DNA from 2 places in the Isoptericola sp. NPDC060185 genome. Region 1 is predicted to be linked to the other one. Evidence: riboswitches for the same ligand, from Rfam matches in the RefSeq annotation. Region 1 holds a riboswitch; the other holds the start of a gene.
What was found. Region 1 has a riboswitch for S-adenosylmethionine ahead of ACFWDO_RS20745 (aminotransferase class V-fold PLP-dependent enzyme). Riboswitches for the same ligand answer to the same signal wherever they lie in the genome.

Region 1 (6,008 bases):
GGCCGCGGGCCCCCCTCACCCGGCCTTCGCCCCCCCCCCCCCCCCACCCACAACGTCCTGGCGGCGGGGGGTTCCCCTGGCGGACGGACCGCGGTACGGTACCCCAGAGGGGTATATACCCCTCTGGGGTACACAAGGGAGTGAACGCCATGTCGGACTCCGAGGCAGCACCGTTCGAGGCAGCACCGCAAGTAGCACGACCCGGCACGACCACCGGCCGCGACGCCCGCGGGACACCCGCACGCACCCGCTGGTGGGTCAACGCCTTGTGGGTCGCGGTGGGGATCGTCTCCGGCCTGGGCATCGTCCTCGGCCTGGGCGCCGAGGGGGACGCGGCCGGCGGCTCCCCCGCCGAGACCACCACCGCCGCCGTGCCGGCCACCGCCGTCGGCGTGGCCGCCGTCTGCTACCTCGCGGCCGCCGCCACCGGCCGTCGCTGGGCGGGCTGGGCGATGGTGCCGGTGGCCAGCGTCCTGCCGTTCCTCGAGTACGCCGGCGTGCCGCGCTGGGCGTCGTTCGGCGTCGTCGGGCTGGCCCTCCTGGTCTACGGGCTCGCCCGCCGCCGCCCGACCACCCTCGCGCAGGGGTTCGCGATGGTCGCCTACTACGGCGTCGCCGTCGCCGCGGTCGCGATGCCGCCGCGCGTCGGGCTCGTCGTCGCCGCCCTGGCCCTCGCCGCGCACGTCGCCTGGGACCTGGTCCACTACCGCCGGGACGTCGTCGTGCACCGGTCGCTCGCCGTGTGGTGCGTCGGCCTGGACCTCACCGTCGCCGCGCTCTGCGTGACGTTCGCGGTCGCGTGACGACCCGGACCACACCCTGAGACGCCCGCGTGCGAGCACACCCGCACCCGCCTACGTTCGATTCCCGAGGTCGTTCGTCCGACGGAAGGAGCCCCGATGGGACTGGGAGACAAGGCCAAGCACCTCGCCGAGGAGGCCGAGGGCAAGGTCAAGGAAGCAGCGGGCAAGCTCACCGACGACGAGAAGAAAGAGGCCGAGGGCAAGGCCCAGCAGGCCAGTGCGAACCTCAAGCAGGCGGGGGACGACGCGAAGGACGCGTTCAAGGGCTGACCGACTGCGGGCGACGGGGTGCCACCTGCACGGTGGCACCCCGTCGTCGTCCCCGGGCCCCGGCCTGGCGCCGGGGGGACCCGTCAGAGCTCGTCGGGCAGGCAGCCGAACGCCTCGTCCGCGCCGAGCGCGGCGGTGGCGAGCAGCCCCTCGAGACCGGAGCCGTCGGGCACGGGCCGCGGGTCGTCGACCACGACCCACAGACCGTCCACCACGTCGTACTGCGCCTGCGGGCCCTCGGTGACGAGCGCGCCGACGGCGGCGACGAGCCGCTCGACCTCCTCGCCCGCGGTGCCCAGGCCCACCGACGCGCGCACGGCGCCGGCGTCGAACCCGAGCCGCCCGAGCAGCGGGTGCGCGCAGAACCGTCCGTCGCGCACGCCGATGCCGTGCTCGGCCGACAGGTACGCGGCGACCAGGCCCGGGTCGTAGCCCGTGACGGTGAACGTCACCACGCCCACCGGGTCGACGGCGTCGTCCCACACGTGCACGACCTCGACGCGGTCGACGGCGCCCAGCCCCTCCACGAGCCGACGGCGCAGGGCGTCCTCGTGCTCGACGGCCGCCACCGCGTCCAGCGCGGCGAGCTCCTCGCACGCGGCCGCGAGCGCCACGGCGCCGACGACGTTGGGCGAGCCGGCCTCGTGCCGGGCGGGGCCCTCGTGCCAGTCGGTGCTCGTGGTGCGCACGCGCCGCACGGCGCCGCCGCCCGCGAGGTAGGGCGTGCCGGCGTCGAGCCAGTCGCGCCGCCCGACCAGGGCGCCCGCGCCGAACGGGGCGTACGTCTTGTGCCCGGAGAAGGCGACGTAGTCGACGCCGGTGTCCGCGAGGGAGAAGCGGCGGTGCGGCACCAGCTGCGCGCCGTCGAGCACGACCCGCGCACCCGCCCCGTGGGCCGCGGCGACGACGTCGGCCACCGGCAGCGCCTCGCCCGTGACGTTGGACGCGCCGGTGAGGGCGAGGAGCGCGTACGGGCGGCCGGTGGCCACCCCGGCGGACAGCTCCTCCTCGATCTCCGCGAGCGTGGCGGCCACGGACGGCCCGCCCGTCACGACGGTGGCGTCCGTGACGCGCTGCCAGGGCAGCAGGTTGGCGTGGTGCTCGATGTCGAGCACGAGGACGCGGCCGGGCTCGCCCGTCACCGGGTCGGCGGGCACGCAGCCCGCGAGCAGGTTGAGCGAGTCCGTGGTGTTGCGGGTGACGATCGTGAGGTCGTCGTCGCGGGCGCCGACGAACGCGCCGATCGTGCGACGGGCGGTCTCGTAGAGCGCCGTGGAGACCTGCGACAGGTAGCCGGCGCCGCGGTGCACGCTGGCGTACAGCGGCAGGACGCGGTTCACGCGGTCGGCGACGGCCTGCAGGGCCGGGGCCGACGCCGCGACGTCGAGGTTGGCGTACGGCACCCGGCGGCCGTCCACGAGCGGGACGAGCGTGTCCGCGCCCACGACGGGCAGGACGGGCGCGACGTCGTGCACGGGCGGGGCGATGGGCGCCGGGGCGGGCGCGGTGGCGAGAGTGGTCATGCGTGGTCCTCCTCGGTGGTGCCGGGGAGGTGACTCCCCGCGCTTGCCCGCGCGCCGGACGACGCGGGGCCAGGTCGTCACCCGGGGCACCCCGCCGCGAGAGGAGGGTTGCCGGCCAGCGAGCCGGGGCTTCGCGCTGGCACTCATGACCTGCCGCCCATGGTGCGTGCGCTCCAGGACACGGTCAAGCGGAGGGGCCGCCCTTCTCACGATGCGGTCGCGTGAGAAGGTGGCCGCATGCCCGACCGCACCGTTCCCGCCTCCGGCGCGCCCGCGGACGGCCCGCTCGACCGGCTCGGTCGTGCCGTCGACGCCGGAGACGCCTACGCGGCCCGTAACGCAGCCCGTGACGCAGCCCGGTCGACGACGGGCGACGCCGCGGCCGACGCGCTCGACCTGCTCGGCCACCGCGCCGCCGCCGGCTCCGCGCTCGCCACGGAGCTGCTGGTGGAGCAGCTGGACGAGTCGGGCGTCGTGCAGCGGTTCGTGCGCAGCTCGCTGCTCGACGAGACGGCCGTCGACGACGTCAGCCAGGACGTGCTCATCTCCGTGGCCACGTCCATCCGGTCGTTCGCGGGCGGGTCGCGCGTCACGACGTGGGTGCACGGCATCGTCCGCCACCGGGTGGTGGACCACCTGCGCCGCCAACGGGCCACGACGACCCTGCCGGACGACGACGTCGGCCCCTCCGAGCGGATGAGCTCGCTGCTGGCCACCCGCGCCACGGTGCGCGACGCGCTCGCCGCCCTGCCCGAGCTCTACCGCGAGCCCGTCACGCTGCGGGACATCGAGGGCCTGCCGTACGCCGACGTGGCCGAGCGGCTCGGGCGCAGCGTCCCCGCCGTGAAGTCGCAGATCTCCCGGGGCCGCGCCCTCGTGGCGGCGGCGCTCGGGGGCGTGCCCTGATGGCCGGGCCGACCGGCGACCGGCACCTCGGCCGCTACCGCGTGGGCGAGGTGATCGGCGCGGGGTCGTTCGCCACCGTGCACCGCGCCGTCGACGAGCGGCTCGACGACGTCGTCGTGGTCAAGGTGCTCGCGGAGAACCACAGCCTCAACCCGGAGATCCGCGAGCGGTTCATCGCCGAGGGGCGCGCGCTGCGGCGGGTCGCGAGCCCGCACGTCGTGGCCGTGCACGACATCGGCGAGAGCGACCGGCAGCAGCCGTACCTGGTGCTGGAGCACGCCGACCGCGGCACGCTGGCGCAGCGCGTCGACGCGCTGCGCGCCGAGGGCTGGACCGCGTCGCCGGCCGACGTGCTGGCCGTCGCGCGCGGGCTCGCGGCGGCGGTCGAGGCCGTGCACGCCGCGCAGCTCGTGCACCGCGACCTCAGCCCCGGCAACGTGCTGCTGCGCACCAGCCCGGACGGCCCCGCCGACGGGGCGGCGACGTCCGTCGTGCGGGCCGACGAACGGCTCGTCGTGGCCGACCTCGGCATGTGCAAGGACCTGGCGCGCAGCTCCGGGCTGACGGTCGCGGGCGGCACGGAGGGCTTCCGGCCGCCCGAGCAGGGCGGCCCCGGCACCGTCGACACCCGCGCCGACCTGTGGGCGATGTCCGCGCTGATCACCTGGCTCACCGAGGGTGCCGACCTGCCGCGCGCCCTGACCACCGCGCTGGGGCGCAGCCTCGCCGACTCCCCCGCCCGGCGGCACCCGGACGCCGCCGCCTGGCTGGCCGACGTCGAGCGGGCGCTCGACCCGGCGCACGGCGCGGAGCCGACGTCGGGGACGGCCACGGGCCGCGGGCGCCGTCGCCCGGCGCGCGTCGTCGTCGCCGCCGTCGTGGGCACCGCCGTGGGCCTGGGCGTCGGCGCGGGCGGCACGGCCTGGCTGCGCGACCACCCGCCGTCAGCCGCGGGCGGGGCGAGCGTCGCGATCTCCGGGCCGTCGACGGCGACGGTCGGCACGCCGGTGACGCTCACGGCCGACGTCGAGGGCGCGGAGCACTGGGTGTGGACGCTCCCCAACGGCGCCTACGCGACGGACGAGGAGACCGTGAGGCTCACCGCGAACCGGGCCGGCTCCGCGAAGGTCGTGCTGGACGCCCGCGCCCCCGACGGGACGCCGATCACCGCCGTCCACCTCCTCGAGGTCGCCGGCGGACCGTGACGCGGGAACCCGGCAGGAGAAGAATCCGCGTCCGCGTGCAACCTTTCGGCCGTCGCCTCCGACTCACGGGTGTCAGCAGCGATCCCGCTGACCCCAGCGACAGGAGAGACCACACCATGCGACACCTTCCCCGCCGACTCCCGCCGATCGCCCTCGCCGGCCTGCTCGCCCTGGGGGCGTGCGCGGCACCGGGCCCCGACGCCGGGTTCGACGACGCGGGTGTCCCGGCGACCGGCGCCGAGGCGCGGGTCACGACGGGGTCGCAGGAGGCCTCGCCGCAGCCCCGCGCGAAGGACGCCTCGGCGTACACCGTGCGCCACTCCGACGGCTACAAGACCGTCATCACCCTCGACCGCACGCAGGTGGAGCGGCTCACCGGCACCGACCTCGCGTCCGGCGTCGCCGCCACGGAGCGTGCGCTCGCCGAGCGCGGCACCTGGTCGGGCGCGGACACGAAGGACCACGCCGCCGTCGTCGTCCGGGCCGCGGCCCGCGAGTCGGACCGCATCGACCGCGTGCTCGGCGCGATGACCGACGGCCGCGACATCGAGCTGCGGCTGTACGTCGCCCACCACCGTCACGCCCACGTCGCCCACTTCGGCGAGGACGACGACTGAACGGGTCCCGCGCCGGATGCCCCCGGCATGTATCCGGCCCGGCGACCGGCACTCCCAGTGACCAGCAGCGACCAGCACTCCAGCACTCCAGCACTCCAGCACTCCATGACAGGCACGTCCCGATCCACTCACCGACAGGACATGATCATGCGAATCTCTCCCGCGCGACTGGCCCCGCTGGCCGTCGTGAGCCTGCTCGCCCTCGCCGCCTGCTCCCCGGGCGACGCGGCCGGGTTCGACGACGCGGCCCCCACCCCGACGGTCACGGACGAGGCGACGACGTCGCCCGCCGCGGACGGCGAGGACCAGGGCTCGAACGAGGGGGCGGGCGAGGACTCGGGCACGCCGGGCGTCGACTTCCCCGACCCGGACGACGTGATCGCCGACGCGACGTTCACCGTCCCGGGCACCGAGGACAAGAAGGTCCGCATCGGCGTCGAGTCCATCGTGGTCTCCGGCCCCACGACGGAGCTGCGGCTCGTCATGACGCCCGAGTTCGACGACGGTGGCCGGCCCGCGTCGTTCTACGACGCCACCGGGGAGGCCCCGTCCCTGACCCTCATCGACCGGGAGAACCTCAAGGAGTACCGCGTGGTCGAGGCCGACGGGGGCGGCCGGTGGTTCCGGTCCGACCCCGTCTTCACCACCGCCCTGCCCGGCCAGTCCGTCGGCTACCAGGCGTTC
Region 2 (7,207 bases), on a different contig from region 1:
CGTGAGCGCACGCCGCGCGACGTCGCACGCCGCCGGCCGTTCCAGCAGGTCGGTCGACGGATCGGGGACACCCATGGACGCCACGCTCCTCATCGGGATCGCGACGGCGGCACTGACTTTCGTCGTGCTGCGCGCCGGCCGCGCCTGGCGAGCGGTGGCCGCAATCCTCGTGCTCGCCGCATGTATCTACGGGCTGACGCGCGACGACGGTGACCCGCCGTGGCTGGTCCCGTTCGTCGTGGGCGCCGGCGTCGCGTTCCTCGCCGACGTCCTCGTCTCCGGCGCTCGGGCCCTGGGGCGGGCCGAGGCGGAACGCCGAACAGGCACCTGACACCGTTATCGAGGAGAAATCCCCGCAATAGCGGTGTCAAGTGCCTGTTCGGCACCAGGCCGGGCGGGGTCAGGCGGTGCGGCGCACCTCGTCGAGGAAGCGGCGCACGTGGGAGCGCAGGGCGTCGACGCGACGCTCGATGATGACCGCGCGGACGCCCTCGTCGTCCGACCCCGCCTCGGCGAAGGTCGGCCGCCGGCGGACGTTGCGGGAGCAGTGGAAGTCGCTGCAGATCAGCGTCCCGATGGTGTCGCCGTTGCGGCCCGCGGCGCCGCCGCGCTTGGCGACGTAGAGCTGCACGTCGTTCGTCGCGACGACGTCCTCGCACCAGGCGCACATCGCCGCACGACGCCGGCCGGTGCCGTCGTTGGAGCGCAGGAGGACGCCGAGCGGGGCGTCGTCCACCCAGGTCACGACGTACGCGGACAGCGGCTGCTTGCGGTCGCGCCAGCCCAGGTAGTCGATGCGGTCCCAGCGGACCTCGGAGAGGTCGGGGGGCAGGAGGCGCTGCCGCTCGCTGCGGGTGGCGTTGACGAGGCTGTCGCGGAGCTGCTTCTCGGTCAGGGGGTTCATGAGGGTTCGGCTTTCGGTGAGCGGGGTGTCACCGGGATGACGGCGCGAGCAGCGGCGTCGGGCGGCGACGGTGGGCATGACGAAGCCCCGCGTCGCCTCCTGCTGAACTGGTCAGCGGGGGACGACGACGGGGCAGGCGGGACTGCCCGAGCAGGCCTGGTGGCCCACCCCGCTCCCTGCGACGCCCGGCATCGCTCGCTCCTCGCTCGTGAAGTCTTTGGTCCGCTCGTGCCTCCGCGGCACGACCGGCCCATCCATGGTGCCACGATCCGTCGCCCGGGTCGACGAGAATTCCGTCACCCGGTCCAGGCTCGACGCCGAACAGGCAGTTGGCACCGTTATGGGGTTCGAAATGGCCCCATCAAGGTGCCAACTGCCTGTTCGGCAACCCGGGGGACGGGTCAGAGGGCGGCGCGGACCGCCTGGGCCGCCTCGACCAGGTGCGCGAGCGCGGGCTCGACCTCGGCGTACCGGCGCGTCTTGAGGCCGCAGTCCGGGTTCACCCACACGAGCGCGGGGTCGATCGACTTCACCGCGAGCCGCAGCAGCTCGGTGACCTCGCCGGCCGACGGCACGCGGGGGGAGTGGATGTCGTAGACGCCCGGCCCGATGCCGCGGGAGTACCCGGCGTCGGCGAGCTCCGGCACGATCTCCATGCGCGAGCGGGCCGCCTCGACCGACGTCACGTCGGCGTCGAGGCCGTCGATGGCGCCGATGACCTCGCCGAACTCCGAGTAGCACAGGTGGGTGTGCACCTGCGTGGCCGGCGCGACGCCGGACGTCGCGAGCCGGAACGACCCGACGGACCAGCGCAGGTACTCCTCCTGGTCCGCGCGCCGCAGCGGGAGCAGCTCGCGCAGGGCGGGCTCGTCCACCTGCACGACGGGGATGCCCGCCGCCTCCAGGTCCGCGATCTCGTCACGCAGCGCGAGCCCCACCTGGTTCGCGGTGTCACCGAGCGGCTGGTCGTCGCGCACAAAGGACCACGCGAGGATCGTCACCGGTCCGGTGAGCATGCCCTTGACCGGCTTCTCGGTGAGCGACGCCGTGTACGCCGACCATTCGACGGTGATCGGGGCCGGCCGCTGCACGTCGCCCCACAGGATCGGCGGGCGCACGCACCGCGACCCGTACGACTGCACCCAGCCGTTCGCCGTCACCGCGAAGCCGTCGAGCTGCTCGGCGAAGTACTGCACCATGTCGTTGCGCTCCGGCTCGCCGTGCACCAGCACGTCGAGGCCCAGCTCCTCCTGCAGCGCGACGACGCGCCCGATCTCCGCGCGCATCGCGGCGGAGTACTCGGCGTCGGGCAGCTCGCCCTTCGTCCACGCAGCGCGGGCCGCGCGGATCTCCGGGGTCTGCGGGAACGAGCCGATCGTCGTCGTCGGGAGCGCGGGCAGGTTCAGCCGCGCGGCCTGCGCGGCCGCGCGCTCGGCGTACGGGCCGCGGGAGAAGTCGGCGTCGGTGAGCGCCGCGGCCCGCGCGCGCACCGCGGGCACGACGACGCCGTCCGCCGTCGCGCGGGAGGCCACAGCCGCAGCCGAAGCGGCGACCTCGTCCGCGACGGTGTCCCGCCCGTCGGCCAGGGCGCGGGCCAGGGTCGCGACCTCGCCCACCTTCTGGTCGGCGAAGGCGAGCCAGTCGCGCAGGCGCGGGTCGAGCGTGGTGCCCGCGGCCGCGGTGTCGAAGACCTCGTCCTCGACGTCGTGCGGCACGTGCAGCAGCGACGTCGACGTGCCGACGGCAAGGGCCCCGGCGCCGAGGCCCCGCAGCGACTCGACGACGTCCAGCTTCGCGGCCAGGTCGGCCCGCCAGACGTTGTGGCCGTCGATCACGCCCGCGACGAGGGTCTTGCGCTCCAGCCCGGGAACGGGGCCGTCGGGCGCCGCGCCCTTGACCAGGTCGATGGCGATCGCGTCGACGTCCGTCGCGGCGAGGAGCGCGAGGGCGTCGTCGTGCAGGCCGCCGAACGGCGCGGTCACGAGGATCGCGGGCCGCTCGGCGCCGGAGTCCTCGACGTCGGTGTCCTCCGAGCCGGCATCGTCGGTGGCCCTCGCGAGGTCGGTCGCGAGCGTCCGGTACGCCGACCGGACGGCGTCGTGCAGGCGCTCGGCGGGCACGTCGAGGGAGTCGGTGACGAGGGCGGGCTCGTCGAGCTGCACCCACGGGACGCCGACGCTGGCCAGCGCGCGCAGCAGGTCGGCGTACGCGGCGACGACGTCGTCGAGCCGGTCGAGCGGGTGGAAGCCCTCGCCCGCCTCGTCGGCCGCCTTCGACAGGGCGAGGAACGTCACCGGCCCCACGAGCACCGGCCGGGTGGTGACGCCGGCCTCCTTGGCCTCGGCGTACTCGCGCACGATGCGGTGGTCGGCGAACGAGACCGGCGTCGTCTCGCTGATCTCGGGGACCAGGTAGTGGTAGTTGGTGTCGAACCACTTGGTCATCTCGAGCGGGGCGTCCTCGCCGCGCCCGCGGGCCACGGTGAAGTAGCCGTCGAGCTCGAGGGAGCCGTCCTCGTCGTCGAGCAGGTCGCGGAACCGCTCCGGGACGGCGCCCAGCAGCGCGACGACGTCGAGCACCTGGTCGTAGAAGGAGAACGCGCCGGGGACGGAGCCGTCGTCGGCGTTCAGGCCGAGGCCGACGAGGCGGCGCGCCGTCTCGCGGCGCAGCGCGCCGGCTGCGACCTCCAGGTCGACGGCGTCGGTGCGCCCGGCCCAGAACGACTCGACGGCCTTCTTGAGCTCGCGACGGCGCCCGATGCGTGGGTAGCCGAGGATCGTGCCGCCGGGAAACGCCGCGGCGGGGGTGGGGCTGGTCGATGTGGTGGACATGAGCACTCCTGAGGTCGGGCTCCGCGTGTCAGACGGCGGGAGCCTGGGTCGGGATGCTCGGTACCCACGGCCTTCTGGCCAGGTCCGCGCCGTCCGACGGGTCGTCGGAGGGCGCCGGTCCGCCGAGGTGCACACCCTCGAGCAGGTCCAGAGCGGGACGGTACTTGTTGAACGTGTACACGTGGATGCCGGGGGCGCCGGCGTCGAGCACGCGCTGGGCGAGCTCGACGGCGCGCGCCGTCCCGTAGGCGTGCTGCGCCTCCGGGTCCGGCAGGGCGTCGAGCGCGTCCAGCAGGTGCCGGGGCGCGACGACGCCGGTGAGCTCCTCGACGCGACGGAGCCGGCGCGGCTCGGTCGTGGGCAGCTGCCCGGCGAGGATCGGGATCGTCACCCCGGCCGCGCGGGCCTCGGCGACGAAGTCGGTGTAGGAGTCGGCCTCGTAGAACAGCTGCGTGATGGCGAAGCTCGCTCCCGCGTCCTGCTTCTCCTTGAGGCGCCGGACCTCCTGGGCCCGGGTGGTGCCCGCCTGGACGTTGCCGTCGACGAACGTCGCGACGGCGATCGTCAGCGGGCGGGCGGCGCCGCGCAGCGCCGCTCCCGGGTCGCTGGCGCAGCGGCGGGCCTCGACCTCGCGCAGCAGCTGCACGAGCTCGATCGAGGACGCGACGCCGTCGGCGGGCGGCGCCCAGTCCGGCTGGTCCTTCGGCGGGTCGCCCCGCAGGGCGAGGAAGGCGCGGGTGCCGGCGTCGAGGAAGTCGTCGATGACGGCCGAGACGTCCTCGCGGTGGGCGCCCACGCAGGTCAGGTGGGCCACGGGCAGGACGGGCGTGCCTTCGAGCAGCGTCGCGACGACCTGCCGTGCGGTCGCCCGGTCACCGCCGCCCGCGCCGTACGTCACGGACACGAAGTCGGGGCGCGCGGCCACGAGCCGGCGCGCCGTCTCCCAGAACTTGGGGGCGGCGTCCGGCCGGCGCGGCGGCATGAGCTCGAACGAGATCGTCGGGCGTGCCGGCAGCGCCGGGGTGGGCGAAAGGGATGCCTCTGCGACCATGCGTCACTCCATCGATCCTGGCGTGAGCACCTTCGTCCTCGGGAGGCTTCCGTCGGAGAACGGGTTGCTGCGGCGTCGTCGAGCCAGGACTCTCGGCCGCTCTGGATGGCTGGACCTCGATCGTACGCACCATCCGCGATGCGGGCGAAGGCGCGACCGACTGATGAGACGACGGCGGGGTGACGCCCCTGATCAGGGCACCAGCACGACCTTGCCGCCCGCGTGCCCGGACTCGACGAGCTCGTGCGCGCGGGCCGCGTCGGCCAGCGGCAGCACGGCGCCGACGGTGGTGGTGAGGTCGCCGCGGGCGAGGGCGGCGACGACGTCGGCGAGCTCGCCCGCGTCCCGCTCGGATCTGTAGCTGGCCGTCACACCGAGGTCGGCCGCGGTGTCGTCGGCGATCGTGACGATCCGGTCGGTGCCGCCGCGCAGGGCGATCGAGTCGGGCAGGACGCCCGCGCCCGTCGTGTCGAGGACGGCGTCCACGCCGTCAGGCGCGAGCGACCGGACGCGCTCGACCAGGCCCGCGCCGTACGTGGTCGGCGTCGCGCCGAGCGCGGCGACGCGGTCCTGATTCCGCGCGGACGCCGTCCCGATCACGCGGGCGCCGCGGCGCACCGCGAGCTGGGTGGCCAGCGCGCCCACCGCGCCCGACGCCCCGTGCACCAGCAGCGTCTCGCCCGCCCGCGCGCCGAGCAGGCGCAGCACGCGCGTCGCGGTTTCCGCCGCCACGGGGAGCGTGACGGCGTCGGTCGCGGCGAGGCCATCGGGGACGCGCGCGAAGACTCTTGTGAGGGCGAGCTCCGCGTAGCCGCCGCCGACGGCGAAGCCCACCACCCGGTCGCCCGGCGCGACGCCGGTCGCGCCGTCGCCGAGCGTGTCCACCACCCCCGCGACCTCGAGGCCGAGCACGACCGGTGCGGTCGGCTCCGGCGAGCCCGTCGTCCCGGCGCGGGACTTCACGTCCCAGCCGTTGACCGCCGCCGCCTCCACGCGGACGCGCACCTGCCCCGGCCCGGGCTGCGGCGCCGGCACCTCCGCCGGGTGCAGCACCTGCGGGCCGCCGAACCTCTCGAACACCATCGCGCGCACGTCGTCCTCCTCCGGTGGGTCGATCGTCCCCCGCGCGGGCTCGGGTGGCCAGCGTCGCGGCGCGCGTCCCTGGTCTCGCCGTCCGTCGGGGGTGCCAGGGGTCGACGAGGGTCGACGCGTCCGGGCCGTCGGATCCCTCGGTCCACTCGAACAGGACCTCGAGGTCAGGTGAGGCGGCGGCCGGCGTCCGCGTCGGCATACGGGCTGAGCGTCCGGGCCGCGGAGGAGTCGAGGAAGGAGATACCGACGTCGGTCAGCCCTCGGACCCAGGGCGGGGGCGCATCGAGGAAGCGGTGCCCCCGGCCGCTCCAGACCATCAGCCAGGGCAGGACGGCCGAGACGTACAGGGCGTCGCCGTCCGAGGACTCGTAAACGCAGGAGGAGTGGATGCTGGAGTCGGTGACGGGTCGGAACCGCGCCGCCGAGGGCAGCGACGCGGCGACGACGGCGTCCCAGGTCCCGGCGTGCGCGGCCTCGCGGGCGGGGCCGAGCGACCAGGCGGGTGTGCGGTGGCTCCCGATGACGACGGCGAGGCAGCGGTTGAGGACGTCACCGGGATGCGGGCCGATCGGTCGCGCGGTCGGCCGCGCTCGAGGGGCGTGCCGTGTGCCAGGCCGTCCTCGACGGATCGTCGTCGGGGGCGACGGCCAGGTCCTCCCGCAGACCCTCGACGAAGGCGGTGGCCCAGCGTTCGTCCCATGCTCTGCTGGCGATGACTCGAGCGAGCACGTCCCGGGGCACGAGGCCGAGCGCGGAGACCTCGCTCAGGGCGTTGAGCTGCGCCTCCAGGGCCCGCTCGTCGTCCTCCAGGGAGATCGCGACCTCGAGGGCGCGCGAGAGTGCGGCCGCACGCGTGGGGTCGATGCCCACCGCAAGCCAGTCGGTGACCTTCTCCGCGGCGAGGTCGCGCGATTCGGAGGTCGGTGATGAGAGTCCCGCGGCGAGCTCCCGGACGTCGTGCGCGTCGAGTGTCATCGATGGGTTCTCCTCGCGGTGAGCGGGTGGGGCGGGACGGGCTCCGTCACAGGCGGAGCCTGCCGCGTCGCACGCCCGCCACGATCGACCAGGGCGCGCTCGATCTGCGCGTACAGGTCGTCGTCGGTCGCCATGATGTAGGCGCCTTTCACGGATTCCTCCTCAGGTCGTCGATGGTGCGACGGGTGATCTCGTGGGCGCTGCGTCCAGCCCGTCTAGAGCGCGGCACGACCTGCGCGGGAGAGGACCTGGTCGACGGTGACGTCAGCGAGGCCCACTGACACGTCTGCCAGCAGCTCGGCGAGGTGGGTCAGGAACGACTCGTCGCCGATGACGACGTAGCCGCCCCATGGG

Region 2: linked by a shared signal. The riboswitch ahead of ACFWDO_RS09825 (methylenetetrahydrofolate reductase) and the one ahead of ACFWDO_RS20745 (aminotransferase class V-fold PLP-dependent enzyme) in region 1 are both predicted to bind S-adenosylmethionine.

What each region holds. Positions count from the first base shown of each region.
Region 1 covers NZ_JBHWYY010000122.1:774-6,781, reverse strand. The annotation lists gene ACFWDO_RS20755 (hypothetical protein) at 150-803, shown strand; gene ACFWDO_RS20750 (CsbD family protein) at 900-1,073, shown strand; gene ACFWDO_RS20745 (aminotransferase class V-fold PLP-dependent enzyme) at 1,157-2,596, opposite strand; SAM riboswitch class IV at 2,631-2,747, opposite strand; gene ACFWDO_RS20740 (RNA polymerase sigma factor) at 2,834-3,502, shown strand; gene ACFWDO_RS20735 (protein kinase) at 3,502-4,707, shown strand; gene ACFWDO_RS20730 (hypothetical protein) at 4,824-5,324, shown strand; gene ACFWDO_RS20725 (hypothetical protein) at 5,472-6,008, shown strand, end outside.
Region 2 covers NZ_JBHWYY010000022.1:2,688-9,894, reverse strand. The annotation lists gene ACFWDO_RS09840 (hypothetical protein) at 74-331, shown strand; gene ACFWDO_RS09835 (FBP domain-containing protein) at 401-904, opposite strand; gene metE (5-methyltetrahydropteroyltriglutamate--homocysteine S-methyltransferase) at 1,306-3,735, opposite strand; gene ACFWDO_RS09825 (methylenetetrahydrofolate reductase) at 3,764-4,786, opposite strand; SAM riboswitch class I at 4,792-4,898, opposite strand; gene ACFWDO_RS09820 (NADP-dependent oxidoreductase) at 4,979-5,869, opposite strand; gene ACFWDO_RS09815 (hypothetical protein) at 6,428-6,853, opposite strand; gene ACFWDO_RS09810 (hypothetical protein) at 7,069-7,207, opposite strand, start outside.